Chlorobaculum tepidum TLS: one gene and its partner. The protein of the gene in region 2 interacts with the protein of the main gene of each other region in a pairwise test. Links are inferred from orthologs where the notes say so. Each region holds a gene or a part of one and is shown on either strand. Other genes may lie near its edges.

What was found.
Region 1: the proteins of AYT24_RS05615 (region 2) and rlmB interact in binary tests that used the Escherichia coli proteins (3 or more experiments, as listed by UniProt). The link is inferred for Chlorobaculum tepidum TLS from one-to-one orthologs.

The regions. Positions count from the first base shown.
Region 1 is NC_002932.3:1,532,301-1,535,457, forward strand. The notes cover bases 1-2,835. They hold rlmB (23S rRNA (guanosine(2251)-2'-O)-methyltransferase RlmB), read right to left. Parts: upstream 1,888-2,835; coding sequence 1,114-1,887; downstream 1-1,113. Other genes in these bases: gcvPA (aminomethyl-transferring glycine dehydrogenase subunit GcvPA), read right to left, coding at 1-589; gcvH (glycine cleavage system protein GcvH), read right to left, coding at 619-1,002; nifJ (pyruvate:ferredoxin (flavodoxin) oxidoreductase), read left to right, coding at 2,132-2,835. In the rest of the region: more of nifJ, read left to right, coding at 2,836-3,157. UniProt on the Escherichia coli protein: Specifically methylates the ribose of guanosine 2251 in 23S rRNA.
Region 2 is NC_002932.3:1,166,514-1,169,763, forward strand. What follows is about bases 1-2,928. They hold AYT24_RS05615 (bifunctional ADP-dependent NAD(P)H-hydrate dehydratase/NAD(P)H-hydrate epimerase), read left to right. Parts: upstream 1-636; coding sequence 637-2,220; downstream 2,221-2,928. Other genes in these bases: purL (phosphoribosylformylglycinamidine synthase subunit PurL), read left to right, coding at 1-624; AYT24_RS05620 (LL-diaminopimelate aminotransferase), read right to left, coding at 2,300-2,928. Also shown: more of AYT24_RS05620, read right to left, coding at 2,929-3,250. UniProt on the Escherichia coli protein: Bifunctional enzyme that catalyzes the epimerization of the S- and R-forms of NAD(P)HX and the dehydration of the S-form of NAD(P)HX at the expense of ADP, which is converted to AMP.

The DNA of each region.
Region 1 (3,157 bases), 370 kb from region 2 along the record:
GCGCCTCGACGCTGCCGATGCCGTTCTCGAGACCGTTCTGCACGATAGACCGGTCTCCGGCGGCCTCGAGATAGGTTTCAAGCACCTGACTGGTGTAGGGATGCAGCTTGCCCGCCACCACGATGCCGTTGCGCCCGGTAACGTTCAGGGCAATCAGCGCTGCTTCGGCAAGCGCGCTCGCGCCGTCGTACATCGAGGCGTTGGCCACATCCATGCCGTAGAGACGGCACATCACGCTCTGGTATTCGTAGATCGCCTGCAGGGTACCCTGCGACACCTCGGCCTGGTAAGGCGTGTAGGCGGTGTAGAACTCGCTCCGGGAGGCAATGGTCTTGACCGCCGAAGGAATGAAATGGTCGTAAGCCCCCGCACCGAGGAAGCTCACGTGGTCACAGGTGGCGGCGTTGCCTGAGGCCATCTTTTCGAGCAGACTCTTCACCTCAGGCTCGCCCATGGCGGGAAAGAGGTCGAGCGCCTTTTTGAGGCGAATCTCTTCGGGAATGTCCGCGATCAGCGCCTCAAAATTCTCGACGCCGATTTCGCGCAGCATCTCGGCCCGCTCGGCGTCGGTATTGACAATGAAAGGCATGGTTGCGTATTGAAATTCAGTTGAAAATCTTACTCACCGATCAGGGCGCTGTAGTCCGCCGGAGAGAGTAGTGCCTCGACATCGGCAGGATTATCGAGCTTCATCTTGACAATCCAGCCCTCGTTGTAGGGATCGGAGTTAACAATCGCCGCATCGTCGAGTCCAGCATTGACCTCGACAATTTCGCCAGCCGCAGGAGCGAACAGATCGGCAACCGTTTTGACCGCCTCAACGGTTCCAAACGTACCGTGCGCAGCAACCTTTGTTCCAACCGGTTTGGTTTCGACGAACACGATGTCGCCAAGCTCGGACTGCGCAAAGTCGGTGATGCCGACCAGAGCGGTCAGGCCATCTTCAAGCAGCTTGATCCATTCGTGATCTTTGGTATAGCGGAGATTGTCAGGGATGTTCATGGCAGAACGCGATTTAGGTTGCTATGCAATTGAGGAAGGAATACAAATGAACTTTAAAATAACATTTTTTCAGGAGAAGAAAAGATCGACCGAATCAGACGGCTCTTCTCTTCAACCCAGGCGCTGCCGCATCGCTTCGTAGAGCATCACGCCCGCAGCCACGCTGACGTTGAGCGATTCGACGCAACCAGCCATAGGGATTCGCACGATCTGGTCGCAGCGATTGCGGGTTTCAGAGCCAAGACCGCTGCCCTCTGCGCCCATGACAAGCACCGTCGGGCGCTTCCAGTCGATGTCGGTGTGGTTATGCTCGGCCTCCATGTCGGCGGCTACGATGCTGAATCCGCGTTCGCGCAACAGGTCAAGCGCCTTAACCACGCTTTTGACCTTGCAGACGCGCATGTGCGACAGCGCACCCGCCGAGGCTTTGTGCACTGTGGCGCTGATCGGCGCCCCCTTGCCCTCGATCATGATGACTGCATCGGCGGCCACGGCCTCGGCGGTGCGGATAATCGCCCCAACGTTATGCGGGTCTTCGAGCCCCTGCAAAATCACCAAGAGCGGCGAACTGTTGCGCGGCGCGGCGAGCACCTCGTTGAGCGTGTAAAAGGTTACGCTGGTCAGAAGAGCACAGACCCCCTGGTTCTTGGCGGTACCGGAAAGAAGCGTGAGCTTCTCCATACGCGCTTTGCCGCAAGGAATCCTGAGCCTGCGGGCCGTGATAACAATCTCCTTGAGCTTGGGATGGGAGGTATTGAACTGGAGGTATATCTTCTCGACGCTCTCAGGTTTCGACTGCAACAGCTCGATGACAGCGTTGCGGCCATAGACGACCTGCTCACGAGGTTTTTGAGCCGGTATTTCGGCGTGATCTTTTCTGTTCAAAAATCAGGAAAGTTTGGTTTGCTGGAAATGCGTTCCGACCGCTCGTCAGATGCAAAAAATACGTATCAGCGAGCAAAGGCTATAAATAGTACTCACGATTGAAACTATATTAGTTTTTTTCCCTATCTTTGGAAGCTCACTCGAAGCTTTTTCTCACCTGCGAACGTAACGTTTCCCGTTGCTTCGCAGTTGTACCCATCGAGATTCGCGCAGTCCCAACAATCATAATCCAGTTTTTGATCGTATGACCCGGACATTCAAGACAATGGAGGGGAATGAAGCTCTTGCTCATGTCGCCTATCGCACTAATGAAGTCATCTCGATATACCCGATTACCCCGGCATCTCCGATGGGAGAGTACTCCGACGCATGGGCCGCTGTCGATGTAAAAAATATCTGGGGTACCGTGCCACTCGTCAATGAGATGCAGAGCGAAGCCGGTGCCGCCGCCGCCGTTCACGGCGCGTTGCAGACCGGCGCGCTGACGACCACCTTCACGGCCTCTCAGGGTCTCTTACTGATGATCCCGAACATGTACAAGATCGCCGGTGAACTGACCCCCTGCGTGATTCACGTGTCAGCCCGTTCGCTGGCCGCGCAGGCGCTCTCGATATTCTGCGACCACGGTGACGTGATGTCGGTCAGGGGCACCGGCTTCGCGCTGCTCGCTTCCTGTTCGGTACAGGAGGTAATGGACATGGCGCTGATTTCGCAGGCCGCAACGCTCGAATCGCGCGTGCCATTCCTGCACTTCTTCGACGGCTTCCGCACGTCGCACGAAATCTCGAAAATCGAGGTGCTCTCGGACGAACAGATTCGCTCGATGATCAACGACGAGCTGGTCTTCGCACACCGCATGCGCCGCATGTCGCCTGATGCACCGATCATCCGCGGTACCTCGCAGAATCCGGACGTCTATTTCCAGGCACGCGAGAGCGTCAACAAATATTATGAGGCCTGCCCGTCAATCACCCAGAAGGCGATGGACCAGTTCGCCAAACTGACTGGGCGCAGCTATAAACTTTACCAGTACTACGGCGCTCCGGATGCCGACCGTATCATCATCATGATGGGGTCAGGTGCCGAGACCGCTCTCGAAACTGTCGAATACCTCAACAACCACGGCGAAAAGGTCGGTCTGGTCAAGGTACGCCTTTTCAGGCCATTCGACGTTGCAACCTTCATCGCATCGCTACCATCGAGCGTGAAGAGTATCGCGGTGCTCGACCGTGTCAAGGAACCAGGCAGCGCTGGCGAACCGCTCTATCTC
Region 2 (3,250 bases):
ACGGCGATCTATCCGACACCGACCATCGGCATGATCGGTCTGCTCGACAATATCGACAATCTGGTGGAATCGACCTTCCGAAAGGCGGGCGACGCCATCGTGCTGCTCGGCGCTCCGGAACTCTCGCTCGACGGCTCGGAGTACCTCGTGATGCAATACGGCACGCCGGGCACAGACTCTCCCGCTGTCGATCTGAACCATGAGAAAAACCTTCAGGAACTGCTCGTCACGCTCGCCTCAAAGAAGCTCATCAACTCTGCGCACGACGTTTCAGATGGTGGTCTTGCGGTCACGCTTGCCGAAAAGTCGATCATGAACCGCGAGCGGATGCTCGGCTTCGAGGTCGATCTCGAATGCTCCTGCAAGGAGGGCACGGCCATCCAGAAGCAGCTCTTCTCTGAGGCGCAGGGGCGCGTAGTGATCTCGGTCGATCCCGGCAGGGTCGGGGCGGTCATCGAAGAGGCCGACCGCCTGAACATACCAGGACGTGTTATCGGCAAGGTGACGCCAGAGGGCGCAAGCATCGCCGTAAACGGCAAGCCTGTGGCGGAGTTTATGATTGACGAACTGCTGCACGCTTACGGGCATGCGCTTGAATCGGCGTTGCATCTCGAAGAATTGTAAAAGAGACAAAAAATGAATCCGGTATTAACGGCGCGGGAAATGAGCCTTGCAGATCGGGCGGCCATCGAGGAGCTGCGCACCGGGGAAACCCGGCTGATGGAGCTTGCCGGGCGCGAAACCGTGAGGATGATCGCCGAGCGGTTCGAGAGCGGGCGAAGCCTCGACGGGCTTTCGGCGTTCGTCGTCTGCGGCAAGGGCAACAACGGCGGCGACGGCTTCGTCGTGGCGCGCCACCTCCTGAACAAAGGCGCGCGGGTCGATGTGCTGCTCGTCTGGCCGGAGGATGATCTGGCCGGAGTAAACCTCGAAGGGCTGCACATCCTCAAGGCATACCGGCGCTACAACGAGGGCCTCAGAATTTTTGCCGGCATTGACGAGGCTCGCACAGCTGTTGGGGCAACCGAATACCAGGTCGTCGTGGACGCCATTTTCGGTACCGGCATCAGGATCGATCCTGACAACCCGCAACTTCCGGAACCGGCAAAATCGGCCATCGAACTCATCAATTTTGTCAACACCCACTCTAAAGCCGTTACGGTGGCAGTCGATATTCCCTCTGGACTCGACGCAACGAACGGACGTTGCGCCAATCCCTGCGTCAAGGCGGACATGACCGTCACCATGGCCTTCCTCAAGACCGGATTTTTTCAGAATTCTGGCCCATCGCTCTGCGGAGAGATTCAGACCGCAGAAATCTCGATACCGGAGTTCCTGGTTGAACCAACCTCCTGCCTGCTGGTGGACGAAACCTTCGCGGCGGAAAGCTATCTGTTGCGCGACCCGTCGAGCGCCAAGCATCTGAACGGGAAGGTACTGCTCGTCACCGGCTCGGCTGATGGCGGCGGCTCGATGCTCGGCGCAGCCCTGCTCGCGTCCCGCGCGGCCGTCAAAACCGGGGCAGGTTACGTCTGCTGCTCGCTGCCGGACGGCCAGGCATCGGTGATGCACAGCTTCGCCCCAGAAGTCGTGGTGATCGGGCGAGATATGATTTCCATCATCGAAAAGGCGAAATGGGCTGATGCGATTGTTATCGGCTGCGGCCTGGGGCGCAGCGAAGAGGCGCAGGAGCTGGTCGAAACACTGCTCTGCACACCCGAGATCGCTAGCAAAAAGCTGGTGCTTGACGCCGACGCACTCTACGCCATCGCCGAGCGAAATCTGTTCAACAGAGTAACCGCCCTCGAAGACGCTGTGCTAACGCCACACGCGGGCGAATGCAGCCGGTTGTCCGGCCTGTCGGTCGAGGACATCATGCTCTCACCGATCGACACGGCGCGGATGCTCGCCGAGGAGTGGAACGCCAACCTGCTCCTCAAAGGCACACCGACCTTCGTCGCTGCGCCGTCGGGCATGGTGCTTATCTCGAACAGCGGCACCGAAGCGCTTGCTTCGGCAGGCACGGGCGACGTACTCTCCGGCATGATCGGCGCGCTGGCCGCAAAAGGCCTCGACACCCACGAAGCCGCAGCCGCAGCCGCTTGGCTGCACGGCAGAGCCGGAGATCTCGCATCGAACGTTTCAAGCCTTGTATCATCAGTGGATGTGCTACAGGCCATCCCCCAGGCTGTACTGGAGTTGTTCGAAAGCGAGGAGTAACGGCACAAAAGATAAAAGCAAAAAGGGAGCGAGTGCTCCCTTTTTGCTTTATGCCTTTGCCGACAAAATCTGCAAACGCTCACGACCCGGCGTTATTCTTCAAAAAGCGTTTGATATTTCTCGCGGCCTGACGGATTCGCTCTTCGTTCTCGATCATCGCCACACGAACATACTCATCGCCATAAGTGCCGAAGCCAATACCGGGGCTGACCGCAACCTTGCCTTCGATGAGCAGCTTTTTACTGAATTCGAGGCTGCCCATGGCGCGCATCTGTTCGGGAATTCTCGCCCAAACGAACATCGATGCCTTCGGAGAAACAATATCCCAACCTGCATTGGCGAAGCTTGAAATGAGCACGTCACGCCGTTTGCGATACACCTCCCTGATCTCCCGGACGCAGCTCTGGTCTCCGGTGAGCGCGATCGTCGCGGCAACCTGGATCGGCGTGAAGGTGCCATAATCGAGCCAGCTCTTGATTTTTTCGAGAGCACCGACAAGCTTGGCGTTACCGACCATGAAGCCCATGCGCCAGCCGGCCATGTTGTAGGTCTTTGAAAGCGTGTAGCTTTCGACAGCCACATCTTTCGCCCCCGACACCTGGAGGATAGAGGGAGTCACATAACCGTCGAAGGTAATCTCGGCATAGGCAATGTCACTGATAATGTAAAATCGCTCTCTGCGCGCCAGCTCGACCAGACGCTCGTAAAACGGGAGCTCAACCGTAGCCGTCGTCGGGTTGTTCGGGAAGTTGACCACGAGATACTTCGGCTTGGGCGACGATTCGCGAAGAGCGGTTTCGACATTATGAAAAAAGGCCTCCTCGTCGAGCGTGTAGTCCTCGTTCATCTCCAGCTTCATGCGATGCACGTTGCCGCCAGCGAGAATGAACGCCTGCGAGTGAATAGGATAGCAGGGATCGGGTACAATGGCCAGATCGCCCGGATTAGTGATCGCCTGCACCAGATGAACGTAGCCCTCTTTCGAACCCATCGTTACCACCACCTCGCGGTCGAGATCGAGATCGACATT